DNA from 3 places in the Streptomyces griseus subsp. griseus genome. Region 3 is predicted to be linked to each of the others. Evidence: riboswitches for the same ligand, from Rfam matches in the RefSeq annotation. Region 3 holds a riboswitch; each other region holds the start of a gene.
What was found. A riboswitch is a leader RNA that binds a small molecule or an ion and turns the genes downstream of it on or off. The one in region 3 is predicted to bind cobalamin.
Positions count from the first base shown of each region.

Region 1 (10,406 bases), 3.8 Mb from region 3:
AACGAGCCCGACGGCTACATCGACCACTTCCAGATCGTCCACGCCGGTGAGGACGAGTCGGCCGGCGGCGGCGCGCAGGGCGGGGACGCCATCTGGGCGCACCGCTGGTACGCGTACGGCACCAACGCGGGTGCGACCGGCCCGGCCGACAACAAGGCCGGCGGCGCGCAGGTCGGTGACACCGGCATCTGGGTCGGCGACTATACCGTCCAGCCCGAGAACGGCGGACTGGGCGTCTTCGCCCACGAGTACGCCCACGACCTCGGTCTGCCGGACCTGTACGACACCTCCGGCGGCGGCGAGAACTCGGTCGGCTTCTGGTCCCTGATGTCGGCGGGCTCCTGGCTCGGCACCGGCAAGGGCGAGATCGGCAACCTGCCGGGCGACATGACCTCGTGGGACAAGCTCCAGCTCGGCTGGCTCGACTACGACAAGGCCAAGGCGGGCAAGACCTCGCTGCACAAGCTGGGCGTCTCGGAGTACAACACCAAGGACCCGCAGGCGCTCGTCGTCGAACTGCCGCCCAAGTCGGTGACCACCACCGTGGTCAAGCCCGCGCAGGGCACCAAGCAGTGGTGGAGCGACCAGGGCGACAACCTGTCGAACACCCTGACCCGTTCGGTCGACCTGACCGGCAAGTCCTCGGCGAAGCTGGACCTTTCGGGCTGGTACGACATCGAGGCCGACTACGACTTCCTCTACACCGAGGTTTCGGACAACGGCGGCACGAGCTGGACCGCACTCGACGGCACCGCCGACGGCCAGGCCATCCCGCGCGACGCCAGCGACAAGCCGGCCCTGACCGATGTCTCGGGCGCGTACAAGAAGCTCTCCTTCCCGCTGGACGCCTACGCCGGCAAGAAGATCGACCTCCGCTTCCGCTACCAGACCGACGGCGGCGCGGGCGGCAAGGGCTTCGCGGCCGACGAGATCACCATCACGGCCGACGGCGCCACCCTCTTCTCGGACAACGCCGAGGGTGACGACAACGGCTGGTCGGCGAAGGGCTTCTCGCGGATCGGCGAGTCGTTCGCGAAGGACTACCCGCAGTACTACATCGCGGAGAACCGCCAGTACGTGTCGTACGACGAGACCCTCAAGGTCGGTCCGTACAACTTCGGCTTCGCCACGACCCGCCCCAGCTGGGTGGAGCACTACGCGTACCAGACCGGTCTGCTCGTCTGGCTCTGGGACACCTCCCAGAAGGACAACAACACCTCGGTCCACCCGGGCCAGGGTCTGATCCTGCCGGTCGACGCGCACGCCAAGCCGCTGAAGTGGAAGGACGGCACGGTCGTACGCAACAAGATCCAGCCGTTCGACGCCCCGTTCAGCTGGTACCCGAACAAGGGCTTCACGCTCCACAACGCGGACGTGCCGCTGAAGATCCAGCCCTCGCTGGGCAACCCGGTCTTCGACGACCGCAAGGGCACCTACTGGTACAAGGAGAACCCCACGGGCAGTGTCAAGGTTTCTGACACCAACACCCGCATCTCCATCGTCCTGGAGCCGCTCAACGGCTCCTCGATGACTGTGCTGGTCAGCCCCTCGGGCCGATAATTTCGTAAAACCCCAGGTCAGAGCATGATCGGCCGTCGCCCTCTAGCGGGCGGCGGCCGATCGTGTTTAGGTGCGTCTTGTTCACATCCTTATTGACACGACGTCTCACGGGGGAGTGCGATCCATGGCAGGCGGAGGTTTCTGCAGATTGCCGAACGGCACGGTGGTGGTGGCCCTCACCCTCACCAGACCGACGGAAGGCGCGGCCCACCGCGCCGGTACGGAGGCGGGCCCGGGTGCCCCGGTACGGGTGCTGGTCCACGCGGCGAACCGGGCGCGCGCCCTGACCAGGCTGCGCAATCTGGGGCTGCGGGCGGTGTACCTGCGCGGCAACGACCGGCCGCCCACACCGGACGAGGTCACGGCGGTGCTGCACCACCCGGACGGGCTGCTGTGGCGGGCGGCGCCCGAGGCGGGGCCGGCCACACAGCCGGCGCTCGCGCTCCAGTCCTGCCAGGAGCTGTGGCACCCGATCAGGGCCCTGCTGGGCCCGGCCGGGTACGCCGGACCGGCCCGCCCGGCGGCGTGAGGGCGGGCGGCTCCGAGGGGCCGTGGCAGGGCTCCAGTGCCTCGGCGGCTCCCCGGGGCTCCAGGGCCTCGGATCGTCTTAGAGGGCCTCGGCCACGACCGGCTTCCCGGAGAGCTTCACGCCCGCCGTCCGGAGCTCGTCCAGGGCCTTCTCGGTGGTCACCGGCGAGACCCCGGCGGTCAGGTCCAGCAGCACATGGGTGACGAAGCCCTCACGGGCCGCGTCCAGGGCCGTAGCCCGTACGCAGTGGTCGGTGGCGATACCGACCACGTCGACCTCGGTCACCGACCGGTCGCGCAGCCACTGGGCGAGCCCGATCCCGTTCTCGTCGGCTCCCTCGAACCCGCTGTACGCGGCCGAGTAGGCGCCCTTGTCGAAGACGGTGTCGATGGCCCCGGAGGCGACGGCGGGCGCGAAGTTCGGGTGGAACCCGACGCCCTCGGTCCCGGCGACGCAGTGCACCGGCCAGGAGTCCACGAAGTCCGGGGTGTCGGAGAAGTGGCTCCCGGGGTCGACATGGTGGTCCCGGGTGGCCACCACGTGCCGGTAGCCGGGCTGGGCCTCACCGATGAGATCGGTGATGGCGGCGGCGACATCGGCGCCACCCGCCACCGCGAGGCTGCCGCCCTCGCAGAAGTCGTTCTGAACGTCCACGACGATCAATGCGCGGTGCATGGCGGGTGTCCTTCGGTGGGGAGAGCGGCTGGGGAGGGGGAGAGCGGCGGTACTTCAACGTTCACGGGGATGCCACGAGCGTAGAGACTAGGGCCTGACAATCAACCCCTACCCACTGGCGCCGATCCGGCCCGCCCGGGCGCCACCCCAGCTCGTCCGGGCCGACGCGGCCCGTCCGGCGTCCGGGGGCGGAACCCTCGGGGCGGGGGCCCCGCACCTGCCGAGGGCCCGGGCCTCACACGCACAGGGCCCGGTCTCACACATACTCCGTCCCCAGCACCGGCTCCCCCCGGGACAACTGCATCGCCGACATCGGCAACCCGGCCCGAGCCGCGACATGCCGCTCCCGGGCCGCCTCCAGAGGCTCACGCGCGACCACGGCCCCACCCCGCACCAGCTCCACCAACAGCTCCCGCCCCAGCAGCCCCTCCGGCACCGCCCCGGTCCCGATCACCTCGGCCTCGGCCACGCCGCCCTCGTCGACCCGGCGCGCCGCCCACTTGCGACCCCCCACCGACGACTTCGCGCCCAGCGACTTCTTCGCCACCGGCACCAGCGGAGCGTCCGCGTCCGCCGTCCCGGCCCGGGCCACCAGCTTGTAGACCATCGAACACGTCGGGTGCCCGCTCCCGGTGACGAGCTGCGTGCCGACCCCGTACGCATCCACCGGCGCGGCCGCAAGCGAGGCGATCGCGTACTCGTCCAGGTCCGAGGTCACCACGATCTTCGTGCCCGTCGCCCCCAGCTCGTCCAGCTGCTGCCGCACCCGGTGCGCGACCAGCAGCAGGTCCCCGGAGTCGATCCGTACGGCACCCAGCTCGGGCCCCGCGATCTCCACCGCCGCCCGTACCGCCTCGGCCACGTCGTACGTGTCGACCAGCAGCGTCGTGCCCCGCCCCAGCGAGTCCACCTGCGCCCGGAACGCGTCCCGCTCGGTGTCGTGCAGCAGGGTGAAGGCGTGCGCGCTGGTCCCCACGGTCGGGATCCCGTACCGGAATCCGGCTGCCAGGTCAGAGGTCGCGTCGAACCCGCCGACGTACGCCGCACGGGCCGAGGCCACCGCCGACAGCTCGTGGGTGCGCCGCGCCCCCATCTCGATCAGCCGGCGCCCCCCGGCGGCGGCCGACATCCGCGAGGCGGCGGCCGCGATCGCGGAGTCGTGGTTGAGGATCGAGAGGATCACCGTCTCCAGCAGCACGCACTCGGCGAACGAGCCCTCCACCCGCAGGACGGGGGAGCCCGGGAAGTACACCTCGCCCTCCGGGTAGCCCCAGATGTCGCCGCTGAAGCGGTAGCCCGCCAGCCATTCGAGGGTCGGCTCGTCCACGATGTCCTGCTGGCGCAGGAAGCCGATCATCTCGTCGTCGAAGTGGAAGTTCTCCACCGCGTCCAGCACCCGCCCGGTGCCCGCGACGACCCCGTACCGCCGCCCCTCGGGCAGCCGGCGGGTGAACGCCTCGAAGACGGAGCGGCGGGAGGCGGTGCCCGCCTTGAGGGCCGCCTGCACCATGGTCAGCTCGTACTGGTCGGTGAAGAGCGCGGTCGACGGAACGCCGACCCGTCGCCCGAGGTCCGCTGAGTTCATGGCTGAGATGCTACCCCCTATTCGTCAGAGTGACGAGATGTGGGGTCCGTTTGTGCGCGGGGACCGCCCGGGTGGCAGCATGGGACAGGTGAGCGTTGCTACCCCCCTAGAGATCGAACGTCCTGATTCGGCCGAGGAGACCTTCGCGGTCCCCGAGCCGGACGTCCCGTGGGTGACGCTCGTCCACAACGACCCGGTCAATCTCATGAGCTATGTGACCTATGTCTTCCAGGCCTACTTCGGCTACTCCAAGGACAAGGCGCACAAGCTCATGCTGGACGTGCACCAGAAGGGCCGCGCCGTGGTCTCCAGCGGGAGCCGCGAGGAGATGGAGCGCGACGTCCAGGCCATGCACGGTTACGGGCTGTGGGCCACCCTCACCCAGGACCGCAACTAGCGGCCCGGCCGCCGTACGCACCCCCTGCCCCGTTCGACCCACCATCGGAGAATCCATGGCCGGCCATTTCGAGGCCACCCCGGGCGGCGGCGCGGCCGTCGCACTCGACGAGGTCGAGGTCTCGATCCTGCGCTCCCTCGCCGTGCAGCTGCTCGAACTGATCGGCCCGGGCGAGACCCCTGCCGACGGCGAGGACCCCCTCGCCGCGCTCTTCGCCGAGGGGCCCAGCAAGCCGCCGTCCGACCCGGCCCTGGCCCGGCTCTTCCCTGACGCGTACGGGGGGCCTGACGAGCTCACCGAGAGCGACGGGAAGTCGGAGGAGGAGCTGCGGGAGCTGTCCGCCGAGTTCCGCCGCTTCACCGAGACCGACCTGCGCTCCCGCAAGCGCGATGACGCCCTCGCCGTCGTACGGACGCTCGATGCCCTCACGCCCGTCGGCGACGGCGGAGCCGTACTCACCCTCACCGCCGACGAGTGCCGTTCCTGGCTCGGCTCGCTCAACGACCTGCGGCTCACCATCGGCACCCGGCTGGAGGTCTCCGACGAGGACGAGGGCGAGGACGGCTCGCTCTACCGGCTCCCCGACAGCGACCCGCGCAAGCCGATGGTGATGGCCTATCTCTGGCTCGGCGCGCTCCAGGAGACGCTCGTCGAGACACTGATGCCGTAATCGGCGGAAAAGATGCCGCCTCCGGGCCCGCTCCATTCGCTCAACGGACGCTCAGATCCGGGTAACGATCCCCCCAAGTCATAGGCGGCATTCGCTCCGGATGGAGTTCCTTGTCCCCTTTTGCCTGTGGGATGCGCCACAGAATGTCCCATGGTGTCCTGTGACGGCCGTGATAAATCTTCACGATCGCCCGGGGACGCCACCCCTGTTCCCGGGGTCGCCACAAGCCGGCCGAACGCCGGTGGCACTCCAATCCATATCCGGGGGGATCAGGACCTGATCCGCAGCCTTGACGGCGCGGATCGGCGTGGAGAAAGGCGCACCACACATGACATCGGCACAGGTCGACGAGGGACAGGCCGACCACGGAAGGCCCGGAGCGGAATCCGGGGAGGCCGAGACCGGTGGCGAGGGGTACCAGCGAGGTCTGGGAGCCCGTCAGATCCAGATGATCGCCATCGGCGGAGCCATCGGTACCGGGCTCTTCCTCGGCGCGGGCAAAGCGATCGACCGGGCCGGACCCAGCCTCATCCTGGCCTACGTCCTGGCGGGCCTGGTCATCTTCTTCATCATGCGGGCCCTGGGCGAACTGCTCATGTACCGCCCGGTCTCCGGCTCCTTCTCGGAGTACGCCCGCGAATTCATCGGGCCCTTCTTCGGATTCGTGACCGGCTGGACGTACTGGCTGTTCTGGGTCGTCACCGGAATCACCGAAGTCACCGCCGCCGCCACCTATATGACGTACTGGTGGGACATTCCGCAGTGGCTGTCCGCACTGGTCTTCACCGTCATTCTGTACGGCGCCAACCTGATCTCCGTGAAGCTCTTCGGCGAGCTGGAGTTCTGGTTCTCGATGGTCAAGGTCACCGCGATCGTCGGCATGATCCTCATCTGCGCCGGCGTGCTGACGCTCGGTTTCTCCGACGCCGGTGACACCGCGACCGTCTCCAATCTCTGGAACGACGGCGGCTTCTTCCCGAACGGCGTCGGCGGCATGCTGATGACGCTCCAGATCGTCATGTTCGCCTTCCTCGCCGTGGAACTCGTCGGCGTCACCGCCGGGGAGTCCAAGGACCCCAAGACCGTGCTGCCCAAGGCCATCAACACCGTGCCGTGGCGTATCGCCGTCTTCTACGTCGGTGCGCTGATCATGATCCTGTCGGTCGTGCCGTGGTCCACCTTCAAGCCGGGCGTCTCGCCGTTCGTGAAGGCCTTCGAGGAGATGGGGCTCGGCATCGGCGCCGCCATCGTCAACTTCGTCGTCCTGACCGCGGCGCTCTCCTCCTGCAACTCCGGCATGTACTCCACCGGCCGTATGCTCCGCGACCTGGCCATGAACGGACAGGGCCCGCGCGCCTTCACCAAGCTGACGAAGAACGGCCTGCCGCTCACCGGCACGACCTTCTCCGCCGCCCTGATGCTCGTCGGCGTCTGGATCAACTACCAGTGGCCGGGCGAGGCGTTCAACTACGTCGTCTCCTTCGCGACCATCTCCGGCATGTGGGCCTGGATCATGATCCTGTTCAGCCAGATCCGCTACCGCCGCCTGGCCGACCGGGGCGTGCTGCCGCAGTCCTCGTTCAAGGCCCCGGGAGCCCCGTACACCAGCTGGTTCGCGCTCGCCTTCATCGGCATGGTCATCGTGATGATGGCGATCGACAAGGACGCCAGGATCTCGCTGTACTGCGCCCCGCTCTGGGCGCTCCTCCTGGGCATCTCCTACCTGGTGCTCAAGTCGCGCGACCCGGAGAACACCGCCTTCGCCAAGCGCTGACCCAGGCGTCGTCCACCCCCGACCCCGAGGGTGGGCCCGGCCACCCCGAGCCCACGACCACCCTCCTCCCGGACCGCCCCGGCCACCCCCACGGGCCCCGGCGTCCACCATGCGGGCCTTCCCGTACCGCCCACCGGTACGGGAAGGCCCGCATGCCTATCCTGGCGCCATGCTGACCATCACCCAGGCGCTCCACGACCAGATCGTCGCCCACTCCCGCGCCGACCACCCCGACGAGGCGTGCGGTGTGGTGGCGGGCCCGGCCGGGACGGGGCGCGCGGAGCGCTTCATCCCGATGCTCAACGCCGCCCGCTCGCCCACGTTCTACGAGTTCGACTCCGGCGACCTCCTCAAGCTCTACCGCGAGATGGACGACCGCGACGAGGAGCCCGTGATCATCTACCACTCGCACACGGCGACCGAGGCCTACCCCTCCCGCACCGACGTGACGTACGCCAACGAGCCCGGCGCCCACTACGTCCTCGTCTCCACCGCCGACACCGACGGCGCGGGCCCCTTCCAGTTCCGCTCGTACCGCATCGTGGACGGCGAGATCACCGAGGAAGACGTGCAGGTCGTCGAAGCGTACTGAGCGCCTGGGCGGATCGCGGAGCCGCCGGACGGGTCTGGCACACTGCACCCCAGACCCGAACACAAGGCAGCAGGAACCAGGAAGCCGGTGCGAATCCGGCACGGTCCCGCCACTGTGACCGGGCGCGCCCTCCCGTACGGACGAATCCCCCGTGGACGACCCCGCACCGGAGGGCGCGCCCGGAAGCCAGGAACTGGCCCGCTGCCTTTCACGCATCGACCAGGGGACGCGGAAATCCCCCGGAGAGGCCCCGCCATGTCCCGGCGCACCCCCGCGCTCATAGCCGCCGCCGTGCTGCTCCCGCTCGTCCTCACCGCCTGCTCCACCTCGGAGACCTCCACCGACGCCAAGGGCGAGCCCGAGGCCTCGGCGAAGAGCGACGGCTTCCCGTACACCGTCACCAACTGCGGTGTCACCACCACGTACCAGGCCCCGCCCGAGCGCGTGGTCACCATGAACCAGCACGTCACCGAGATCATGCTGGAGCTCGGCCTCACCAAGTCCCTCGTCGGCACCGCCTACCTCGACGACAAGGTCCTGCCGAAGTACGCGAAGGACTACGCCTCCGTACCGGTGATCGCCAAGGAGTACCCCTCCTACGAGCAGGTCCTCGCCACCAACCCCGACTTCGTCTACGGCGGCTACAGCAGCGCCTTCACCGCAGGCGACGGCCGCGGCCGCGAGGCGTTCAAGAAGTCCGGCATCGAGACCCGGCTCAACACCGAGAGCTGCGCCAAGGCCGACACCCCGATGGAAACCCTGTACGAGGAGATCCGCGAGGTCGGCCGCACCTTCGGCGTCACCGACCGCGCCGAGGCCTGGATCAAGCAGGCCAAGGCCGACAACGCGGCCACCGCCGAGAAGCTCAAGGACCTCGATCCGCTCTCCGTCTTCGTCTACGACAGCGGCGACAAGACCGCGTTCACCGCCGGCGGCAAGGGCATCGGCAACGAGCTGATCAAGCGTGCCGGCGGCACCAACATCTTCGCCGACCTCGACAAGTCCTTCGGGGACGCCTCCTGGGAGAACGTCGTCGCCCGCAAGCCCGAGGCGATCGTGATCTACGACTACGGTTCCACCACCGTCGCCCAGAAGAAGAAGCGCCTCCTCGACGACCCGGCCCTCGCCGACGTCCCCGCCATCAAGAACAAGCGCTTCGCGGTCATGCCGCTCTCCGACGCGGTCCTCGGCGTCCGCGTCCCCGCCGCCGTCGACAAGCTCGCGGCCCAGCTCCACCCGGCGGCCACCACCTCGTGACCTGCCGCACCCCCGCACCGCGGCGGCTGCTGCGCTACACCCTGGTCGTCGGCGTCCTCGCCGCGCTCCTCGCCGCCGCCGTGGTCGCCGCACTCGCCCTCGGCTCCGTCCGCATCCCGCCCGCCCAGGTGATCGACATCCTGACCGGGCGGGCGGAGGCGAGCCCGTTCCGCACGATCGTCCTGGACGTCCGGCTGCCCCGGGTCATCCTCGGGACCGTCGTCGGCGCCGGACTGGCCGTCATCGGCACGGTCCTCCAGGCCCTCGTACGCAACCAGCTGGCCGACCCGTTCCTCCTCGGCGTCTCCTCCGGGGCCTCCACCGGCGCGGTCCTGGTGATCGTCCTCGGCATCGGCGCGACCCTCGCCACCACCGTGACCATCCCGGCCGCCGCCTTCGCCGGCGCGCTGCTCTCGCTGCTGCTCGTCTACGCCCTGGCGCGCGGCGGGGGCGGGCTCACCACCAACCGGCTCGTCCTCGCCGGGGTCGCCGTCTCCTACATCCTCTCCGCCCTCACCAGCCTGATCCTGGTCACCTCCGCCCGCGCCGACCACCTCCAGGAAGTCCTCTACTGGACCCTCGGCGGCCTCGGCGCGGCCCGCTGGGACATGCTCGCGCTCCCGACGATCACCCTGATCGCCGGTACGGCCGTCCTCCTCACCCTGGCCCGCCCCCTCGACCTGCTCCTGGTGGGGGAGGAGGGCGCGACCGTGCTCGGCCTGGACACCGCCCGCTTCCGGGCCGCCGTCTTCGTCCTCGCCTCGCTGATGACCGGGGCGCTGGTGGCGTACAGCGGGGCGATCGGCTTCGTCGGCCTGATGGTCCCGCACATGGCCCGGATGGCGGTCGGCGCCTCGCACCGGGCGCTGCTGCCGGTGGTCGCGCTCGGCGGGGCGGTGTTCCTGGTCCTCGCCGACCTGGCCGCCCGCACGCTCGCGGCCCCGCAGGACATCCCGGTGGGCGTGCTCACGGCGCTGACCGGCGGCCCGTTCTTCCTGTGGATGCTGCGCCGCAGGCCGGAAGGGGCCCCCGCATGAGAGCCGTACGCACAGCTGAGGGAGCCCGCCCATGACCACCCTGCGCACCGAGGCACTCTCGTACGGGATCGGCGAAGGCCGCCACCTGGTCGACGCGGTCGATCTCACCGCCGCCGACGGCGAGACGGTCGGCCTGGTCGGCCCCAACGGCAGCGGCAAGACCACCCTCCTGCGCTGCGTCTACGGCACCCTGCGACCCACCCACGGCCGTGTCCTCCTGGACGGCGACGATCTGGCCACCCTCCCCGTGAAGGCCCGCGCCCAGCGGATCGCCACGGTCCCCCAGGACGGGCACGCCGGGTTCGAGCTGACCGTCGGCCAGGTCGTCGC
Region 1 covers NZ_CP032543.1:2,556,670-2,567,075, reverse strand. Annotated here, with positions in the region: gene D6270_RS11765 (immune inhibitor A domain-containing protein) at 1-1,560, shown strand, start outside; gene D6270_RS11760 (hypothetical protein) at 1,685-2,089, shown strand; gene D6270_RS11755 (isochorismatase family protein) at 2,168-2,764, opposite strand; gene D6270_RS11750 (nicotinate phosphoribosyltransferase) at 3,021-4,349, opposite strand; gene clpS (ATP-dependent Clp protease adapter ClpS) at 4,429-4,746, shown strand; gene D6270_RS11740 (DUF2017 domain-containing protein) at 4,802-5,416, shown strand; gene D6270_RS11735 (amino acid permease) at 5,745-7,190, shown strand; gene D6270_RS11730 (M67 family metallopeptidase) at 7,360-7,782, shown strand; cobalamin riboswitch at 7,796-7,999, shown strand; gene D6270_RS11725 (ABC transporter substrate-binding protein) at 8,038-9,039, shown strand; gene D6270_RS11720 (FecCD family ABC transporter permease) at 9,036-10,076, shown strand; gene D6270_RS11715 (ABC transporter ATP-binding protein) at 10,108-10,406, shown strand, end outside.
Region 1: linked by a shared signal. The riboswitch ahead of D6270_RS11725 (ABC transporter substrate-binding protein) and the one ahead of D6270_RS28670 (CoA-acylating methylmalonate-semialdehyde dehydrogenase) in region 3 are both predicted to bind cobalamin.

Region 2 (10,406 bases), 5.0 Mb from region 3:
TACGTACCGGGGCGCAGCGCGGTGAGGGAGCGGGTCAGGGTGACCTGCCGGATCGCCGTGGCGTGCACGGTGAGTCTGCGGTCGGTGGGCAGGGGTCGGCCGGGCGCCGCCTTGAGGGCGGCGTCGCTGGCGTACCGGCCGGCCGCGACCGCTGCCGCACCGGCGCCGAGGATCGTGGTGACGGCCGTTGCCGTCGCAGTTGCCGGGCGCACCGCTTCAGTGTCGTGGCGCGGGGGGCGCGGTGCCAGTGGACGGGGGCCGTCCGGTGCGGCGGGGCGGGCGGCGGACCGGGTCAGCCGGGCTGCCCGTACCCCTTGAGCGCCTCGGTCACCTCGGCCAGCTGGGCTTCGCTGAGCAGGGCCGGGGTGCGGCCCGGCAGCGCGCTGGCGGTGAGCCAGAGGCGGCAGAGCCACTCCAGTTGGGCGGTGCGCTCATAGGCCTGGTCGAGGGTGGAGCCGTAGGTGACGGTGCCGTGGTTGGCCAGCAGACAGCCGGTGCGGCCCTGGAGGGCGGTGAGCATGGATTCGGCCAGTTCCGGGGTGCCGTAGCGGGCGTAGGCGGCGGTGCGGACGGGGCCGCCGAGGATGGCGGCCGCGTAGTGCACGAGCGGCACCTCGGTGACGAGGGTGGAGACGGCGGTGGCGTGCACGGCGTGGGTGTGGACCACGGCGGCGGCGTCGGTCTCCGCGTAGACGGCGAGGTGGAGGGGGAGTTCGCTGGTCGGCTCCAGCTCGCCGAGGACCTGGCGGCCGTCCAGGCCGACGCCGACGGCGTCCCCGGGTCCCAGCCGGTCGTAGGGCACCCCGCTGGGGGTCACCAGGACGAGGTCTCCGACGCGGGCCGACACATTGCCGGAGGTGCCGACGACCAGGCCGTCGGCGGCGCTCCGGCGGGCGGTCGCGACCACGTCCCGCCAGGCCAGGGCGACCGGTTCCGGCTGCTGCTCGCTCATGGGGCGAGCGTAGGGGCGGTGGCCGGAAACCGGAACGTCATCCCGCACGTGACGGGGATCTCTTCCGGGGCCGGATGTGACCGTCGAAGACTTCGCCAACGAGGAGCAAAGGGCAGACCAGCCCGTGCCCCACCCGCGTCCCGCAACCTCACGCGCACACAAGCGGAATCACCGCACTCCGATTCGGGTCACCACAGCGCCCCGCCCAGTTCATCTTCCGTTCACCCAGGTTGCCTACGGTCCACGAGCCACTGACGTCGAACGATTGCCTGGGTAAATGGAACACATCACGCTGCTGCTCGCGATTGTGGTCGTGACAGCTCTCGTGTTCGATTTCACGAACGGTTTCCACGACACCGCCAACGCGATGGCAACGACCATCTCGACCGGCGCCCTGAAGCCCAAGACAGCGGTGGCCATGTCCGCCGTTCTCAACCTCATCGGCGCGTTCCTGTCAGTGGAGGTCGCCAAGACGATCTCCGGCGGGATCGTCAACGAGAACGGCCTCAGAACCGAGGTCATCTTCGCGGCGCTCGTCGGCGCCATCCTGTGGAACCTGCTGACCTGGCTGGTCGGCCTGCCCTCCAGCTCCTCCCACGCCCTGTTCGGCGGTCTGATCGGTGCGGCCGTGATGTCGGCCGGCTGGTCCTCGATCAACGGGGGCACCGTCGTCACCAAGGTGCTGCTCCCCGCGATCGCCGCCCCGCTGGTCGCCGGTGTCGCCGCGATGCTGGCCACGAAGCTGACGTACCGGATCAACCGGAACGTCACCGACGAGAACCAGCTCAAGTCGACGGCCAAGGGCTACCGGGCCGGACAGATCGCCTCGGCCGGTCTCGTCTCGCTGGCCCACGGCACCAACGACGCCCAGAAGACGATGGGCATCATCACCCTGGCCCTGGTCACCGGCGGCGTCCTCGCCCCCGGCTCCAACCCGCCGATGTGGGTCATCGTCTCTGCCGGTGTCGCCATCGCGCTCGGCACCTACCTCGGCGGCTGGCGCATCATCCGCACCATGGGCAAGGGCCTCACCGATCTCCGGCCGCCGCAGGGCTTCGCCGCCCAGACCAGCGCGGCCACGGTCATCCTGGCCTCCTCGCACCTCGGCTTCTCGCTCTCCACCACCCAGTCCTGCTCGGGTGCGGTGATGGGCGCGGGCCTCGGCCGCAAGGGCGGCGTGGTCCGCTGGTCCACCGCCACCCGGATGTTCGTCGCCTGGGGCCTGACGCTCCCGGCCGCGGGCCTGGTCGGCGCGGGCGCCGAGTTCCTCACCAAGCAGGGCCCGTGGGGCATCACCACCACCGCGATCCTGCTGGTCGGCGGCTCCTTCGCGATCTGGGTGGCCTCACGCCGCCAGCCGGTTGACCACACCAACGTCAACGACACCGAGGTCGCGGCGGACGAGCCCCAGGGTGTCGTCACCACCGCCATGGCCGCGGTCGCGCCGCCGCCCATCGGCGGTCCGGCCTCCGACCTCTCGACCACCATCCCGGCCCCGGCCTCGAAGCCCGACGACACGGCCCGCCCCGCGGCGACGGTGTAAGGACAGATCCGTATGAAAATCGACTGGGCAGCTCTCGCCTCCGTCTTCGGTGTCAGTCTCGTGGTCACCGTCGCGCTGGTCGGCGTCTTCACCCTGGGCATCGTCGCCCTCTCCAAGCTGTCGGCCCCGGCCGCCGGTGGCGCCTCCGGCGGTTCGGCCGCACTGGCGCGCACCGGCGCGTACGCCTGCTTCGCGGCGTGCGTGGCGGCGGTCGCGTACGGGATCTATCTGATCGTCGCCTGACGCGCCCCACCGCACTCCTTCGGGCCGGACACACCACCGTGTGTCCGGCCCGATGTGCGTCTGCGCACACTGGAGCTCCGCAGGTCAACAGCAAGTTGACGGCCGTTCTCGCAGCGTGGTGGACTGCCGGAGCCATTTACGGCGACAGAAGAGGAAGCCGGTGCGAATCCGGCGCGGTCCCGCCACTGTCACCGGGGAGCACTCCCCCACACCGGATGTCACGGCCCTCGCAACGCGGGCTGGAAGGCCGGGGGAACTGCGGATCCGGGAAGCCAGGAGACTCTTGTCGCCGGTCACGTCGAACCAGGGCGCGGACCCTGAGTGAGGACATAAGCCATGCCCGGCCGCCGTGCGCCGCATCCGCTGCCTCGTCCCGTACCTCTTCGTGCCGGAACGCCCCTGCCCCCGGCGGCCTGACGCGTGCGTGCCGATCGTGTCTTCGCGTACGGCGCCACCGCCGGGCTGATCGCCGACGCGGCTCTCGGCGACCCCCGGCGGGGCCACCCCGTCGCCGGTTTCGGCCGGGCCGCCGCGCGGGTGGAGTCCCTGCTGTGGGGTGACGACCGGGGCCGGGGCGCGCTGCACACCCTGCTGTGCGCCGGAGGCGCCGTGGGGGCCGCCGCGCTCGCCGCCCGTGCCGTCCGGGGACGCCCCGCGCTCGCCGTCGCGCTGACCGCCGCCACCACCTGGTCGGTCGTCGGCGGTACGTCGCTGGGCCGGGAGGCCCGTGCCATCGGGGGCGCGCTGGCCGCCGGGGACCTGGAGGTGGCCCGGGAGCGGCTGCCGCACCTGTGCGGGCGTGATCCGCACTCCCTGGACGGGCCGCAGATCGCCCGCGCCGTGGTGGAGTCGGTCGCGGAGAACACCTCGGACGCCGTCGTCGGCGCGCTGGTGTGGGGCGCGATCGGCGGGGTGCCGGGGCTCGTCGGCTTCCGGGCCGTGAACACCCTGGACGCGATGGTCGGCCACAAGTCGCCCCGCCACCGGCGTTACGGCTGGGCCTCGGCCCGACTGGACGATCTCGCGGGGTGGCCCGGGGCGCGGCTGACGGCCGCGCTGGCGGTCGTGGCGGGCGGGCGGCCCTCGGAGGCCGTACGCGCCTGGCGGGCGGACGCGGGGCGCCATCCGAGCCCGAACGCGGGTCCGGTGGAGGCCGCGTTCGCGGGGGCGCTCGGCGTACGGCTCGGCGGGACGCTGGCGTACGCGGGGCGCGTCGAACACCGGCCGGTCCTGAACGGCGCGTCCGGGCGGGACGTGCGGAGCACCGACATCGAACGCGCGGTGCGGCTGTCGCGCCGGGTGAGTGCGCTGGCCCTCGGCGTGTGCGTGGCGGGCCGGACAGTCGTGGGACGGAAGCGGGGACGGGCATGAGTGGCGGGCTGCTGGTCGCGGGGACCACATCGGACGCGGGCAAGAGCGTCGTCACGGCGGGCATCTGCCGCTGGCTGGTTCGCCGGGGCGTGAAGGTCGCGCCGTTCAAGGCGCAGAACATGTCCCTCAACTCCTTCGTCACCCGCGAGGGCGCCGAGATCGGCCGCGCCCAGGCCATGCAGGCGCAGGCCGCCCGGGTGGAGCCGACCGCGCTGATGAACCCGGTCCTGCTGAAGCCCGGCAGCGACCGGTCCAGCCAGGTCGTCCTGATGGGCAGGCCGGTCGGCGAGATGAGCGCCCGGGGCTACCACGGGGGCCGGCAGGAGGCGCTGCTCGGGACGGTCACCGACTGTCTGGAGCAGCTGCGGTCGGCGTACGACGCGGTGATCTGCGAGGGGGCGGGGTCCCCTGCGGAGATCAACCTGCGGCGCACCGACATCGTGAACATGGGGATCGCTCGGGCGGCCCGCTTCCCCGTGCTGGTGGTCGGGGACATCGACCGGGGCGGGGTCTTCGCCTCCTTCTTCGGGACGACGGCGCTGCTGAGCTCGGAGGACCAGGCGCTGGTCGCGGGGTACCTGGTGAACAAGTTCCGGGGTGATGTCTCACTGCTGGAGCCCGGGTTGGACATGCTGTACGGGCTGACCGGACGGCGGACGTACGGGGTGCTGCCGTTCACCCACGGGCTCGGTATCGACGAGGAGGACGGCCTGCGGGTCTCCTTGCGGGGTGCGGTACGGGAGTCGGTCGTGGCTCCCCCGCACGGCGAGGACGTGCTGCGGGTCGCGGTCTGCGCGGTGCCGTTGATGTCGAACTTCACGGACGTGGACGCGCTGGCCGCCGAACCGGGCGTCGTGGTGCGGTTCGTGGACCGTCCCGACGAGCTGGCCGACGCGGACCTGGTCGTCGTGCCGGGGACGCGCGGCACGGTGAAGGCCCTGGCCTGGCTGCGGGAGCGGGGTCTCGCGGACGCACTGGTGCGGCGGGCGGCGGAGGGGCGGCCGGTGCTGGGGATCTGCGGCGGGTTCCAGGTGCTCGGTGAGCGGATCGAGGACGAGGTGGAGTCGCGGGCCGGGGTCGTGGACGGGCTCGGTCTGCTGCCCGTACGTATCCGCTTCGACCGGGCCAAGACGCTGGCGCGGCCGGTGGGTTCGGCTCTCGGCGAGCCGGTGGAGGGGTACGAGATCCACCACGGGGTCGCCGATGTGCGGGGCGGGGAACCGTTCCTGGACGGGTGCCGGGTGGGGTCGGTCTGGGGGACGCACTGGCACGGGTCGCTGGAGAGCGACGGGTTCCGGCGGCGGTTCCTGGAGGAGGTGGCCCGGGGGGCCGGGCGGCGGTTCGTTCCCGCGCCCGACACGAGTTTCGGGGTGTTGCGGGAGGAGCAGCTGGACCGGCTGGGCGATCTGGTGGAGGAGCACGCGGATACGGACGCGCTGTGGCGGTTGATCGAGGGCGGGGCGCCGCCCGGGTTGCCGTTCGTGCCGCCGGGGGCGCCGCCGTCGGGGGCGGGTGCGCCGCCGGAGAGCCGGGGCGCTGCCCCGGCCCCCGCTCCTCAACCGCCGGAGGGGCTGGACATGGGTCGCCCGGAGACGCAGAGGGAAGCGGGCGAGTCCCAGGGGCGGGAATGTGCCGGGTCCGCTGAGCCGAGGGACGAGGGGCTTGTGGTGACCGGGCGCGTAAGAGCTGAAGAGCATGCCAACGAGGAGGACAAGTGAGTACGCCGTATCCCTTCACCGCGATCGTCGGGCAGGACGACCTGCGGCTCGGGCTGTTGCTGAACGCGGTCAGTCCGGCCGTCGGTGGTGTGCTCGTGCGGGGCGAGAAGGGGACCGCCAAGTCCACCGCCGTCCGCGCCCTGGCCGCCCTCATGCCCGAGGTCTCCGTCGTACCGGGGTGCCGGTTCTCCTGTGATCCGGTCTCCCCCGATCCCGCGTGTCCTGATGGGCCGCACGCGGAGGCCCCCGGTGTGTCGCGGCCCGCGCGGACCGTGGAGCTGCCCGTCGGCGCGTCCGAGGACCGGCTCGTGGGGGCGCTGGACATCGAACGGGCGCTCTCGGAGGGCGTGAAGGCCTTCGAGCCGGGGCTGCTGGCCGATGCCCACCGGGGAATCCTGTACGTCGACGAGGTCAACCTCCTCCACGACCACCTGGTGGACCTGCTGCTGGACGCGGCCGCCATGGGTGCCTCGTACGTGGAGCGCGAAGGCGTCTCCGTACGGCATGCGGCACGGTTCCTGCTGGTCGGGACGATGAATCCGGAAGAGGGCGAGCTGCGGCCGCAGTTGCTGGACCGGTTCGGGCTGACCGTGGAGGTGGCCGCGTCCCGGGACACCGACGAGCGGGTGGAGGTCGTGCGGCGCCGGCTCGCGTACGACGACGATCCCGAGGGGTTCGCCGCGCGCTGGGCCGAGGAGGAGGCGGCGCTCCGGGAGCGCATCGCCGCCGCGCGTGCCCTGCTGCCCCGGGTCGTGCTCGGTGACGGCGTGCTGCGCCAGACCGCCGCGACCTGCGCCGCGTTCGAGGTCGACGGGATGCGGGCCGACATCGTGATGGCCCGTACCGCGACCGCGCTCGCCGCCTGGGCCGGGCGCGAGGAGGTCACCGCCGACGACGTACGGCAGGCCGCCCTCCTGGCGCTCCCCCACCGGCGGCGCCGCAATCCGTTCGACGCGCCGGGTCTGGACGAGGACAAGCTGGACCAGACCCTGGACGAGGCCGGCCCGCAGGAGAACAACGAAGGTGACGACCGGCCCGATCCCGACGGGGGTGGGGACGGCGGCGGTGGAGGCGGTGGCGTACCGCCGCAGGCCGATGGCGACCGCACCCCGCCGCCGGGCTCCGAGGGCGCCGACGACACGCCGTCCGAGGCCCCCGGGGAGGCCCCCGACGCGCCCGGGCGGTCCGCCGGGGCCGAGCAGCGGCCGGTGGCCGCCGCCGAGCCGTTCCGTACGAAGATGCTCAGCGTGCCGGGGCTGGGTGAGGGGGCTGCCGGGCGGCGTTCCCGGGCCCGTACAGCGCATGGCCGGACCACAGGAGCGGTCCGGCCGCAAGGCGCCCTCACCAAGCTGCATCTGGCCGCCACCGTGCAGGCAGCCGCCCCCCACCAGCGGGCGCGCGGGCGTTCCGGGCGCGGGCTCGTGGTGCGGCGCGACGATCTGCGGCAGGCGACCCGGGAGGGGCGTGAGGGCAACCTCGTGCTGTTCGTCGTGGACGCCTCCGGGTCGATGGCGGCCCGGCAGCGGATGAGCGCGGTCAAGGGGGCCGTGCTGTCGCTGCTGCTGGACGCCTACCAGCGGCGGGACAAGGTCGGTCTGGTCACCTTCCGGGGCAAGGAGGCCGACGTGGCGCTGCCGCCGACCTCGTCCGTGGACGCGGCCGCCGCCCGGCTGGAGTCGCTGCCGACCGGTGGCCGCACCCCGCTGGCCGCCGGGCTGCTGAAGGCCCACGAGGTGCTGCGGGTGGAGCGGCTGCGCGATCCGTCGCGGCGGCCGCTGCTCGTCGTCGTCACGGACGGCCGGGCGACCGGCGGGCCGGAGCCGGTGGCGCTCGCGGGGCGGGCGGCGCGGCTGCACCAGGCCGAGGGGACGGCCTCGGTCGTCGTGGACTGCGAGTCGGGGTACGTACGCCTCGGTCTCGCCGGGGAGCTCGCCCGGGAGCTGGGAGGCACCGCCGTCACACTCGACGAGCTGCGGGCCGACTCGATCGCCGGGCTCGTCAAGGACGTCACCGCAGCCGGGAGGGCCGCTTGATGCCGCAGGGACAGCCAACATCGGTGCCGGACGACGGGCTCACCACCCGCCAGCGGCGCAACCGCCCGCTCCTGTTCGTCCACACGGGCATGGGCAAGGGCAAGTCGACCGCCGCCTTCGGGCTCGCGCTGCGGGCCTGGAACCAGGGGTGGCCGATCGGGGTGTTCCAGTTCGTGAAGTCGGCGAAGTGGAAGGTCGGCGAGGAGAACGCGCTGAAGGTGCTGGGCGCGAGCGGCGAGGGCGGCACGGTCGACTGGCACAAGATGGGCGAGGGCTGGTCCTGGGTCCAGCGGGACGGTCAGCTGGACAACGAGGAGAAGGCCCGCGAGGGCTGGGAGCAGGTCAAGCGCGACCTGGCGGCGGAGACGTACAAGCTGTATGTGCTGGACGAGTTCGCCTACCCGCTGCACTGGGGGTGGATCGACACCGACGAGGTCGTCGAGGTGATGCGGAACCGGCCCGGCACCCAGCATGTGGTGATCACCGGCCGCAACGCGCCGGACGCGCTCATCGAGGCCGCCGACCTGGTGACCGACATGTCGAAGGTCAAGCACCCGATGGACGCGGGGCAGAAGGGCCAGAGGGGCATCGAGTGGTGAGTACGCCCCGTCTGGTCATCGCCGCACCTGCTTCCAACAGCGGCAAGACCACCGTCGCCACCGGCCTGATGGCCGCCTTCGCCGCGCGCGGGCTGGCCGTCTCGCCGCACAAGGTGGGCCCGGACTACATCGATCCGGGCTACCACGCGCTGGCGACGGGGCGCCCCGGCCGCAATCTCGACGCGTACATGTGCGGGACGGACCTCATCGCCCCCCTCTTCGCGCACGGGTCGGCGGGGTGCGACCTCGCCGTGGTCGAGGGCGTGATGGGGCTGTACGACGGCGCCTCCGGCCAGGGGGAGCTGGCGTCCACCGCGCAGGTGGCGAAGCTGCTCAAGGCGCCGGTGGTGCTGGTGGTCGACGCCTCCTCGCAGTCCCGGTCGGTGGCGGCCCTCGTGCACGGGTTCGCCTCCTGGGACCCTCAGGTGCGGATCGGCGGGGTGATCCTGAACAAGGTGGCCTCGGACCGGCACGAGGCGCTGTTGCGGGACGCGTTGGACGAGTCGGGGCTGCCGGTGCTCGGTGTGCTGCGCCGGGCGCCTCAGGTGGCCACGCCCTCGCGCCACCTGGGTCTGGTGCCGGTGGCCGAGCGGCAGGGCGATGCGGTGGATGCCGTACGGGCCATGGGTGAACGGGTGCTCGCCGGGTGCGACCTGGACGCGCTGATGGCGCTGGCGCGGACGGCGCCCGCGCTGCCGGACGAGGCGTGGGCACCGGCGTACGCCCCTGTGGAAGGCCCGCGGCCCGTCGTCGCCGTGGCCGGCGGGGCGGCGTTCACCTTCGCGTACGCGGAACACGCCGAGTTGCTGACGGCGGCCGGTGCGGAGGTCGTGGTCGTCGACCCGCTGCGGGACGAGAAGCTGCCGGCGGGGACGGCGGGGCTGGTGATCGGCGGCGGGTTCCCGGAGATGTACGCCCCCGAGCTGTCGGCCAACGAGCCGTTGCGCCGGGCGGTGACCGAACTGGCCCTGAGCGGCGCCCCGGTGGCGGCCGAGTGCGCGGGGCTGCTCTATCTGGCGCGGGAGCTGGACGGGAAGCCGATGTGCGGGGTGCTGGACGCGGAGGCCCGGATGTCGGAGCGGCTCACCCTCGGGTACCGGCAGGCGGTCGCGGTCTCCGACAGCCCGCTGGCGGTCGCGGGGGCCCGGATGCGGGGCCATGAGTTCCACCGGACGGTGCTGGAGCCGGGGGCGGGGGCCACACCCGCCTGGGGCATGCACCAGCCGGAGCGGCGGGTGGAGGGGTACGTCCAGCGGGGCGTGCACGCCAGCTATCTGCACACCCACTGGGCGGCCTCCCCCGAGGTGGCCCGGCGTTTCGTGGCGCACTGCCGGGCGCGGTGAACGCCCCCGCGCGTTCGTCGTGACGAAGCGTGCGGGCGTACGCGGGCTCACTCGGCGATGCCCACGACCAGCCAGATGAAGCCCACGCCCCCGATGGTGCAGAGAAGAGTGGAGCGGGCGGGATGGGTGTGGTGCGCCTCGGGAAGAATCTCCGCAGCGGCCAGGTAGAGCAGGGCTCCGCCGAAGAATCCGAGATAGCCGCCGAGCAGTTCCTCCGGAAGGGTGAACAGCAGCGTCGTCGCGGCGCCCACGACCGGTGCCACGGCGGCCGCGAACAGCATCAGGAGCGCCTTGCGGCGGGCGTTCCCGTAGAGACTGGTGAGGGTGTACGTGTTGAATCCGTCGGCGAAGTCATGACTGATCACCGCCAGCGCGACGGCCAGGCCCATGGCTCCGCCGACCTGGAAGGCCGCGCCGAGCGCGATGCCGTCCATCAGGCTGTGGCCGACCATCGCGGCGGCCGCCGTGAGCCCCACCTGCGGTACGCGCTCACCGCTCGCCCCGTGTGCCACCTGGCGTACGGCGAGCAGCCCCTCGACCAGATGGGCCACCAGGAAGCCGCCGACGAAGAGCAGCAGGGCGGCGGGCACCCCGAACACCGGGG
Region 2 covers NZ_CP032543.1:1,378,844-1,389,249, forward strand. Annotated here, with positions in the region: gene D6270_RS06410 (alpha/beta hydrolase) at 1-212, opposite strand, end outside; gene D6270_RS06415 (class II aldolase/adducin family protein) at 293-952, opposite strand; gene D6270_RS06420 (inorganic phosphate transporter) at 1,230-2,495, shown strand; gene D6270_RS06425 (hypothetical protein) at 2,508-2,738, shown strand; cobalamin riboswitch at 2,887-3,021, shown strand; gene D6270_RS06430 (cobalamin biosynthesis protein) at 3,159-4,109, shown strand; gene D6270_RS06435 (cobyric acid synthase) at 4,106-5,827, shown strand; gene D6270_RS06440 (putative cobaltochelatase) at 5,824-7,860, shown strand; gene cobO (cob(I)yrinic acid a,c-diamide adenosyltransferase) at 7,860-8,459, shown strand; gene D6270_RS06450 (cobyrinic acid a,c-diamide synthase CobB) at 8,453-9,802, shown strand; gene D6270_RS06455 (ZIP family metal transporter) at 9,850-10,406, opposite strand, start outside.
Region 2: linked by a shared signal. The riboswitch ahead of D6270_RS06430 (cobalamin biosynthesis protein) and the one ahead of D6270_RS28670 (CoA-acylating methylmalonate-semialdehyde dehydrogenase) in region 3 are both predicted to bind cobalamin.

Region 3 (10,406 bases):
GCGTACGGAACTTCGCCACGTACCCCGAACGGTCGAACGGCCGGGCCCCCGCCGGGTGGGCGTCCGCCACCGCCAGCTCGTCCTCGATCACCGTGCCGTCCACCAGCGTCACCACGGCCCGCCCGCCGAAGGCCCGCCGCTCCGGGTCCGGGTCGTGGTAGCGGCTTGTCCACTCCGGGTCCTCCACCGTGGAGATCCGCCGCCACAGCTCACCCGTCCCCGGCCGCTGCGCCCGCTCGGGGGCGTAGGACCGCTCGTGGTGCCAGACGCCGTCCTCCAGCGCCACCGCGAAGATGTACGGCACCGAGTGGTCCAGCGTCTCGCGGCTCGCCGTGGGGTCGTACTTCTGCGGGTCGCCCGAACCGGAACCGATCACCTGGTGCGTGTGGTGGCTGGTGTGCAGCACGATCGACCGGATCTTCTCCGTCGGGCCCGTCCGCTCCCGCAGCCGCCGCGCCAGATCGATGACCGCCTGCGCCTGGTACTCGGCGGAGTGCTCCTTCGTGTACGTGTCCAGGATCGCGCGCCGCGCCTCCCCCGGCTCCGGCAGCCCCACCGTGTACGCCGCGTCCGGGCCGTCCAGCATCCGGGCGAGGAACCCGTCCTCGCCCTCGTAGACCGGCGACGGCGACCCCTCGCCGCGCATCGCCCGGTCCACCGCCTCGATCGCCGCCTTGCCCGCGAACGCCGGGGCGAACGCCTTCCAGCTGGAGATCTCGCCCTTGCGGGACTGCCGGGTCGCCGTCGTCGTGTGCACCGCCTGCTGGACCGCCTGGTACGTCGTCCCCGTGTCCAGCCCCAGCAGCGCGCCGAGCCCGCACGCGGTGGCCGCGCTCAGGTGGGCCACATGGTCGATGCGGTGCTCGTGCAGGCAGATGGCCCGCACCAGCGCCACATGGATCTCGTACGCGGCGACGATCCCGCGCAGCAGCTCAGCACCGCTGCGCCCGGTGTGCTGGGCCACGGCGAGCAGCGGCGGGATGTTGTCCCCGGGGTGTGAGTAGTCCGCCGCCAGGAACGTGTCGTGGAAGTCCAGCTCCCTTACGGCCGTGCCGTTCGCCCAGGCCGCCCACTCGGGGGAGACCCGTACGCCGGGGGCCGCGCCGAACACCGTCGCTCCCGGGGTGGCGCGGTGGGCCAGGGCCTGGCCGCGGGCGACCGCGACCGGGCGGCGCAGCAGGGAGGCCACGGCGACGGAGGCGTTGTCGACGACCCGGTTGACGGCCATGGCAGCCGCCTGCGGATCGAGGCCGGCGGCGTCCTGGGTCCCGGTCGCGACGGCCGCCAGCTTCCAGGCGAGCTGCTCCTCACGGGGCAGCCGGTCGGCGCTGGGGTGGACGCGGACGTGGTGGTGGATCACGGGGCTCCTCGCAACGTCGGTGGTGCCGTACGGAAGGAGCTTTCCCCGCTCCGGCCCCCGATGCGACCGGTCCACTGTGCACAATCCGTACAGCCCTGAGCTGCGAATCTGCGAATGCTGCAAAAGATGCGGATGCTACTTTCGCAGAGCGCCTCGGAGCGGAGGCGGGGGCGGGGGAGAGGAGCGCCGACGCCATGGGACGGCCTGCCGGACGCAAGATCTACGCCCACGCCAAGCTGCGGCGGCTGCGCCGTGAGCGCGGGATGAACCAGGTGGAGCTGGCCCGCGCACTGGGCCTCTCCACCAGCTACCTCAACCAGATCGAGCACAGCCGCCGCCCGCTGACCGCGCCGGTCCTGCTACGGATCGCGGAGGTCTTCGGCGTCGACCCGGAGTTCTTCTCCGAGGCCGACGAGGAGCGCCTCGCCACCGACCTGCGAGCCGCTCTCGGCGACGAGGCCTGCGGGACCCAGGTCCCCTTGGAGGAGGCCGCCGATGTGGCCCGCGACCACCCGGAGGTGGCTCGCGCCCTCGTGGCCCTGCACCACCGCTACCGGGACGCGGCCGAACGCGTCGTCGCCCTCGCCCCGCCCCACGACGGCGAGTCGCTCCTCACCGCCGAACCCCACGACGAGGTACGGGACTTCTTCTACGCCCACCACAACCACTTCGGCGCCCTGGACACCGTCGCCGAGCGCACGGCGACCGACCTCGGTAGGGGATCGGCGGGCCGCGCCGCCGACGCCCTGAAGGACCGCCTCGCCGCCCGCCATGGCATCACCGCCGTCACCGCCGACCGCGAACGGGCCACCGACGCCCGCCGGTTCGACCCCGACAGCGGGCTGCTGATGCTCTCCCCGTGGCTCAGCGAGGCCCAGCGCGCCTTCCAGCTCGCCACCCAACTCGCCCTGCTGGAACACGGATCGCTGCTGGACACCCTGGTCGCCGGCGGTGAGCTCGCCTCCGAACAGGCGGCGGGGCTGGCCAGGATCGGCCTCGCCAACTACTTCGCCGGTGCCCTGCTCATGCCGTACACCGCCTTCCACCGGGCCGCCGAGGAGCTGCGCTACGACGTCGAACTGCTCCAGGCCCGCTTCGGCGTCGGCTTCGAGACCGTCTGCCACCGGCTCTCCACCCTCCAGCGGACCGGCGACCGGGGCGTGCCGTTCTCGTTCCTGCGCGTCGACCGGGCGGGCAACATCTCCAAGCGGCAGTCCGCCAGCGACTTCCACTTCTCCCGGCTCGGCGGCACCTGCCCGCTCTGGACGGTGTACGAGGCGTTCTCCGCGCCCGGCCGCATCCTCACCCAGGTCGCCGAGATGCCGGACGGCAAAAGGTACTTCTGGGTGGCCCGGACCGTGACGCGCGGCGGGTTCGGGCACCGCGCGCCCCGGGCCGACTTCGCCGTCGCGCTCGGCTGCGAACTCCGCCACGCCCACCGCCTGGTGTACGCCGAGGGCCTGGCTCTGGAGGACCCCCGGTCGGCCACCCCCATCGGGCTCGGCTGCCGGATCTGCGAACGGCAGGACTGCGCCCAGCGGGCCCGGCCCCCGGCCGGGGGCCGGCTGGCCGTCGACCCCGACCGGCGTACGCATGTGCCGTACCCGGTCGAGGCCGACGGCCCGAGGGACGACCTCAGCGGTGGGTGAACTCCGCCGGCCGCTTCTCCGTGAACGCCTTCATGCCCTCCTTCTGGTCGGCCGTGGCGAACACCGCGTGGAACAGGCGGCGTTCGAAACGGACGCCTTCGGCGAGCGTCGTCTCGAAGGCGCGGTTCACCGCCTCCTTCGCCATCATGGCGACCGGCGCCGACATGCCGGAGACCGTGTCCGCGATGGCGAGCGCCTCCTCCAGCAGGTCCGTGTCCGGGACGATCCTGGAGACGAGTCCGGCCCGTTCGGCCTCCTCGGCGCCCATGTTCCGGCCGGTGAGGCAGAGGTCCATCGCCTTGGCCTTGCCGACCGCCCGGGTCAGCCGCTGGGAGCCGCCGATGCCGGGGATCACCCCGAGCCGGATCTCCGGCTGCCCGAAGACGGCCGTCTCCGAGGCGATCACCACATCGCACAGCATGGCCAACTCGCAGCCGCCGCCCAGGGCGTAGCCCCGTACAGCCGCGACGGTCGGTGTCCGGAGCTGGCCGAGCCGGTCCCAGGCGGTGAACCAGTCGCTGAGGTACATGTCCATGTAGCTCTGCGGCTGCATCTCCTTGATGTCCGCCCCCGCCGCGAACGCCTTGTTCCCGCTGCCGGTGATGACGATGCAGCCGACGTCCGGGTCCCGGTCCAGGGCCTCGGTCGCCTCGACCGTCTCCCGCATGACGTCCAGGCTCAGCGCGTTGAGCGCCTTGGGGCGGTTGAGGGTGAGCAGGGCGGTACGGCCCCGGCGTTCGACCAGGATGGTCCCGTACGGGCCCGAGGTGGACGCGCTCTCGCTGTTCTCGCTCACGCGGTGGTGCCTTCCTGTGCATCGGTGGTGGTCGACGAAGCGGCCCGGATGGCCCGGACGATCCCGGAGAAGTCCTGGTCCGCCCCGGCCCCTTCCGCGAACCGGGCGTACATCTCAGCTGCTCGCAGGCCCAGTTCGGCATCGATGCCGCCCGCGCGCAGAGCGTTGGCCGCCAGCCCGAGATCCTTCGCCATCAGCGGCGCGGCGAACCCGGGGCGGTAGTCCCGGTTGGCCGGGCTCGTCGGAACCGGGCCGGGGACCGGGCAGTTGACGGTGAGCGCCCAGCACTGGCCGGAGGCCGCCGACGCCACGTCGTACAGCGCCTGGTCGGAGAGGCCCAGGCTCTCGGCGAGGACGAACGCCTCGCTGACGGCGATCATCGAGACGCCGAGGATCATGTTGTTGCAGATCTTCGCCGCCTGCCCGGCGCCGCCCGACCCGCAGTGCACCGCCTTCCTGCCCATCACGGACAGCAGCGGCTCGGCCTCCGCGAAGGCGCCCTCCTCACCCCCGGCCATGAAGGTCAGCGTGCCCGCTTCGGCGCCCACCACCCCGCCGGAGACCGGGGCGTCCAGCGACCGGTGGCCGAGGGCCGCCGCTGCCGCGTGGGCGGCCCGGGAGTCGGCCACATCGATGGTGGAGCAGTCGATGAACAGGGTGCCGGGGCGCGCCGCTTCGAGGAGCCCCTCCTGCCCGTACAGGGAGAGGACGTGGCGCCCGGCGGGCAGCATCGTGATCACCACATCGGCCTTGTCGGCCGCGTCGGCGGCGGACCTCGCCCGCTCCACCCCGCTCGCCACGGCGGCGGCCAGACACGTATCGACGAGGTCGTGGCCGAGCACCCGGTGCCCGGCGCGGACGAGGTTGGCGGCCATCGGGCCGCCCATGTGGCCGAGTCCGATGAACGCGACGGTCGTGGTCACCAGGGCACCTCCTGCGGAGAGTCGTCTGCGGCGAGGGAGAGTTCCTCGTCGCCGGTCGGAGCGAAGTACCGGGCCACGTCGGCGTCCGTGACCTCCACGAGCGTGCCGGGCGACCAGTGCGGCGTCCGGTCCTTGTCGATCACCTGGGCCCGGATGCCCTCCACCAGATCGGGGGAGGAGAGGGCCGCGCACGAGACGCGGTACTCCTGCTCCAGCACCTTTTCCAGCGGCCCGAGTTCGCGCGCCCGGCGCAGTGCGGCGAGGGTGACCTTGAGCGCGGTCGGCGAGCGGCCGAGGATCGTGGCCGCCGCCTCACCGGCCGCCGGGGCGTCGGAGGCGAGCAGCCGCTCCACGATCTCCTCGACCGTGTCGGCCGCGTAACAGTGGTCGATCCAGGTGCGGTCGGCCTCCAGCACCCCGGGAGGCGCTTCCCGGACATGGCGGCGCAGCACCTCGGCGGGCGGGTCCGTCCGCAGCCCGGCCAGGAACGCGGGCAGCTCCTCCTGCGGTACGAAGTGGTCGGCCAGCCCGCACAGCAGCGTGTCCCTGGCCCCCACCACCACACCCGTCAGGGCGAGATGGGTGCCCAGCTCACCGGGGGCCAGTGCCAGCAGATAGGTGCCGCCGACATCCGGCACGAAGCCGATGCCGGTCTCCGGCATGGCCACCTTGGACCGCTCGGTGACGATCCGGACGCTGCCGTGTGCCGAGACGCCGACCCCGCCGCCCATCACGATGCCGTCCATGACCGCGACGTACGGCTTCGGATAGCGGGCGATCCGGGCGTTCAGCCGGTACTCGTCGCGCCAGAACGCGGCCGAGGCCGTGCCGCCGACGCGGGCGTCCTCGTAGATGGACCGGATGTCGCCGCCCGCGCACAGGCCGCGCTCCCCGGCCCCCGTGACGACGACCGTCGCCACCTCGGGGTCGTGCTCCCACCGGTCCAGCGCCGCCGCGATCGTCTCCACCATCGCGTGGGTGAGCGCGTTGAGCGCCCCCGGCCGGTTGAGGGTCACCACCCCCGCACGGCCTTCGGTGTGCACCCGTACGAGCTCCTCGGTCATCGCAGGGCTCCCGTCAGGCTCCGGGCCACAATGACGCGCATGATCTCGTTGGTCCCTTCCAGGATCTGGTGGACCCGCAGGTCCCGCACGATCTTCTCGATGCCGTACTCGGCCAGATAGCCGTAGCCGCCGTGGAGCTGGAGCGCCCGGTCCGCGACCGAGTAGCCGGTGTCGGTGGCGAAGCGCTTGGCCATCGCGCACAACTCCGGTGCCCCGCCCACCTTCCGGTCCAGCGCCTCGGCCGCCTGCCGCACCAGTGCTCGGGCGGCGGCGAGTTCGGTCGCCATGTCGGCCAGCCGGAACTGGAGCGCCTGGGCGTCCAGCAGCGGGCCGCCGAACGCCTCCCGGTCCGCGAGATGGGCGAGCGAGCGGTCCAGCGCGCTCTGCGCACCTCCCAACGAGCAGGCGGCGATGCCGAGTCGGCCACCGTTGAGGCCGTTCATGGCGATCCGGAAGCCCTCGCCCTCCGCCCCGAGCAGCCGGTCCGCCGCGATGCGCACCCCGTCCAGCAGGACCTGGCGGGTGGGCTGTGCGTTCCAGCCCATCTTCTTCTCGTTGGCCCCGAACGAGAGCCCGGGGTCGTCCCGTTCGACGAGGAACGCGGAGATCCCGCCGGGCCCGCTGTCGCCGGTGCGGGCCAGCACGATGTAGAGGTGGGTGGCGCCCGCGCCGGAGATGAACTGCTTGGTCCCCGTCAGCACGTAGTGATCGCCGTCGCGCACCGCGCGGGTGCGGAGTGCGGCCGCGTCGGAGCCCGCGCCCGGTTCGGTCAGGCAGTAACTGCCCAGCTGCTCCATGGTGCACAGCTCGGGCAGGTACCGGCCGCGCTGGGCCTCGGTGCCGTACCGGTCGACCATCCAGGCGACCATGTTGTGGATGGAGAGATAGCCCGCGACGGACGGGCAGCCGGTGGCGAGGGCCTCGAAGACGAGGACCCCGTCGGAGCGGGACAGTTCGGAGCCGCCGAGGTCCTCCCGTACGTACACACCTCCGAGGCCGAGGCCCGCCGCCTTCCGCAGAACGTCGACGGGGAAGTGCTTGTCCTGGTCCCAGGCCACGGCGTGCGGGGCCAGGTGTTCCTGGGCGAAGTCGAGTGTCGTCTCGACGACCGCGAGCTGGTCGTCGCTGAGCAGGGTGGTCACGGCGGTCATCCCATGGTCGGAATCGTGAAGCTCGCGCCGTCCCGGATCCCGGAGGCGGGCCAGCGCGAAGTGACGGTCTTCGTACGGGTGTAGAAGCGGATGGCGTCCGGCCCGTGCTGGTTGAGGTCGCCGAAGCCGGACCGCTTCCAGCCGCCGAACGTGTGGTACGCCACCGGCACGGGGATCGGCACATTGACGCCGACCATGCCCGTGTCCACCCGGCGGGTGAAGTCGCGGGCGATGTCGCCGTCGCGGGTGAAGAGGGCGACGCCGTTGCCGTACGGATGCTCCGAAGGGAGGCGCAAGGCCTCCTCGTAGTCGGCGGCGCGGACCACGGAGACGACAGGGCCGAAGATCTCCTCCTGGTAGATCCGCATGTCCGGGGTGACCCGGTCGAAGAGGGAAGCGCCGGCGAAGAAGCCGTCCTCATGACCCTCCAAGGCGAAGTCCCTTCCGTCGACGACGAGTTCGGCGCCCTCCTCGATGCCGAGGTCGACATAGCCCCGCACCCGGTCCACCGCGTCCCGGCCCACCAGCGGGCCGAAGTCTGCGTCCGGGTCGTCCGAGCGGCCGATCCGCAGCTCCGCGATCCGCTCGGTGAGCTTGGCCACCAGTGCGTCGGCGGTCTCCTCACCGACCGGCACGGCCACCGAGATCGCCATGCACCGCTCGCCCGCCGATCCGTACCCGGCGCCGATCAGGGCGTCCACCGCCTGGTCCAGGTCGGCGTCCGGCATCACGATCATGTGGTTCTTCGCCCCGCCGAAGCACTGCGCCCGCTTGCCGTGGGCGGCGGCCGTGGCGTAGATGTGCGCGGCGATCGGTGTGGAGCCGACGAAGCCGAGCGCCTTGACGCGCGGGTCCTCCAGCAGGGTGTCCACGGCCTCCTTGCCGCCGTTGACGACGTTCAGGACACCGGGCGGAAGCCCTGCCTCAAGGAACAGTTCCGCCAGCCGCAGCGGTACCGAGGGGTCCCGTTCGGACGGCTTGAGGATGAAGGCGTTTCCGCAGGCCAGAGCCGGTGCGGCCTTCCAGAGCGGGATCATCGCCGGGAAGTTGAACGGGGTGATGCCCGCGACCACACCGAGCGGCCGGCGTAGCGAGTGGACGTCGATCCCGGCGCCCGCGTTGTCGCTGAACTCGCCCTTCAGCAGGTGCGGGACACCGGCGGCGAACTCCACCACGTCCAGGCCGCGCGCGATGTCGCCGTGCGCGTCGGCGACGGTCTTGCCGTGCTCGGAGGAGAGCAGCCGGGCCAGGGAGTCCTTCTCCTTCTCGACCAGCTGGAGGAAGCGCAGCAGGACACGGGCCCGGCGCTGCGGGTTCCACTCGGCCCAATCGATCTGCGCCTCGGCCGCGTCGGCGATGGCCGCCTCGGTCTCGGACCGGCCGGCCAGCGGCACCCGGGCCTGGACCCGGCCGGTGTTGGGGTCGTGGACATCGCCGTACGTGCCCGAGGTGCCGGGCGTGTGCTTGCCGCCGATGAAATGGGTGAGTTCGCGGACCATGGAAACCTGCTCTCGTCGGTGAGATCGTCAGGAGAGATCCGGGGATGGCGCACGGGCCCCACCGCACGCGGCGCTCGGGCCGGGTGCGCGCGGGCGTGAGGGGGCTCGCCGTCGGGGGACGCGAAGGGCTGGGGCCGTCAGGGGGAAGCGGGGAGAACCGCTCGCCGGGACGGGCCTGCGGGGCCGTGGGTGCGGACCGGTGCCATGCGTGTCTGCTCCATCCTCGTGGAAACACGGAACATCCCGCGGCCGGTATCCTGACTCCCGGATCAGCGCCCGCCCTCATGCCTTCCCGACGGCTGCTTCGCCGTCAGTGGCGTTTCCCGCGAGGACGCACTCCCCGGTCACAGTGGCGGGACCGCGCCGGAATCGCACCGGCTTCCCTGACACCACGGGCCTTGAGCGTGGCCGGCGTACAGCCGGACACACCCTTGAGGGTGCCCGGCTGCACGCCGACCACCCCGCTGCTCACGAACATATAGTTGGACGTCCTAGTAAGTCCACCCCGCCTCGCCCCGGCCACCCTCGGGCCCGGCGCGATCGCGCGCCCCGCTGCTGGCATGATCGGCCGACATGAGCGACGCACCACGGCACATCCTCGTCATCGGCATGGGAGCCGGCGACCCCGACCACCTGACCCTCGCCGCGGTGAAGGCGATGCGCAGGGCGCAGGTCTTCTTCGTGCTCGGCAAGGGCCGGGAGAAGGAGTCCCTGACCCGGCTGCGGCGGGACATCCTGGCCGAGCACCTCACCGGCCCCTACCGGGTCGTCGAGGCCGAGGACCCCTGGCGGGACCGCACCCAGGACGACCGGGGCCGCTACACCTCGGCGGTGCACGACTGGCGCCACCGCCGCGCCGACATCTGCGAGCGCCTGATCATCGAGGAGCTGGCACCGGGGGAGACCGGGGCCTTCCTGGTCTGGGGAGACCCTTCCCTGTACGACAGCACCCTCGCGATCCTGGAGGACATCCGGGCCCGTGGAACGGTCGAATTCGGCCATGCGGTGATCCCCGGGATCAGCAGCGTCTCCGCGCTCGCCGCCCGCCACCGCACCTCCCTGAACCAGGTCGGCCGCCCCATCCACATCACCCCCGGCAGGCGGCTCGCCGGAGGGTTCCCGGACGACGACGGCGACATCGTGGTGATGCTGGACGGCCACGCGAGCTTCACCCATCTGACGGGCAGGGGGCTGTGGATCTACTGGGGCGCCTACATCGGCACCCCGGACGAACTCCTCGTCTCCGGCCCCCTCGACGAGGTCGCCGGGCAGATCAGCCGGGTGCGCGCCGAGGCCCGCGAACGCCACGGCTGGATCATGGACACCTATCTGCTGCGCCACGGGCCGGAGGCCGCCCACGGTACGGAGAGTCCGGGCGGCACCGGCAGCTGAGGGGCTCCGGCCCGCGAGCGGGGGCCCGGACAGGTGGCGGGTGTGGGATGACACCGGGCGGCGGGTCGCGTCGAGGCGCGGGCGGCCGCCGCACCTCGCCGTCGGACCCGGCCGGAGGTCAGCTCCGGGACTCGTGCGCCCGGATCACTCCGAGCCCGTGCCCCAGACTCGGGCACTCGGCGGTCAGGTCGTTGCCCCGCACCAGATAGTCGTGCACGCGCCCGTCAGCGGGCCGCTCCACGGCCCGGTACAGCGTGCCGTTCACGGTGATCGTCCAGTCGTCGCCGTCCTGGGCCCACCCGACTGTCTTCTTCATATGGCGCTTCCCTCGCTCGTCGCCGCCGTGGATCGGCGGCCGGGTATTGGCAGGAAGAACGGCCTGTGACGCTCTGTGGTTCCGGTTCGCCTACGCCATTCGGTTACATCTGTGTCACCGTGCCACCACGACCTGACCGGAAGTCAGCGAACGGGCGAAGAGGAGCGGAACCCGAGGTCACCCGTTCGGAGCCCGTGTCTCATATCACCGTCCGAAGTGTGAACAACGGTGTGCGCCCGGTGGCCGTCCCCTTAGG
Region 3 covers NZ_CP032543.1:6,377,642-6,388,047, forward strand. Annotated here, with positions in the region: gene D6270_RS28640 (MmgE/PrpD family protein) at 1-1,360, opposite strand, end outside; gene D6270_RS28645 (short-chain fatty acyl-CoA regulator family protein) at 1,555-3,009, shown strand; gene D6270_RS28650 (enoyl-CoA hydratase) at 2,996-3,805, opposite strand; gene mmsB (3-hydroxyisobutyrate dehydrogenase) at 3,802-4,728, opposite strand; gene D6270_RS28660 (enoyl-CoA hydratase/isomerase family protein) at 4,725-5,792, opposite strand; gene D6270_RS28665 (acyl-CoA dehydrogenase family protein) at 5,789-6,943, opposite strand; gene D6270_RS28670 (CoA-acylating methylmalonate-semialdehyde dehydrogenase) at 6,940-8,442, opposite strand; cobalamin riboswitch at 8,672-8,851, opposite strand; gene cobF (precorrin-6A synthase (deacetylating)) at 9,016-9,834, shown strand; gene D6270_RS28680 (hypothetical protein) at 9,953-10,150, opposite strand.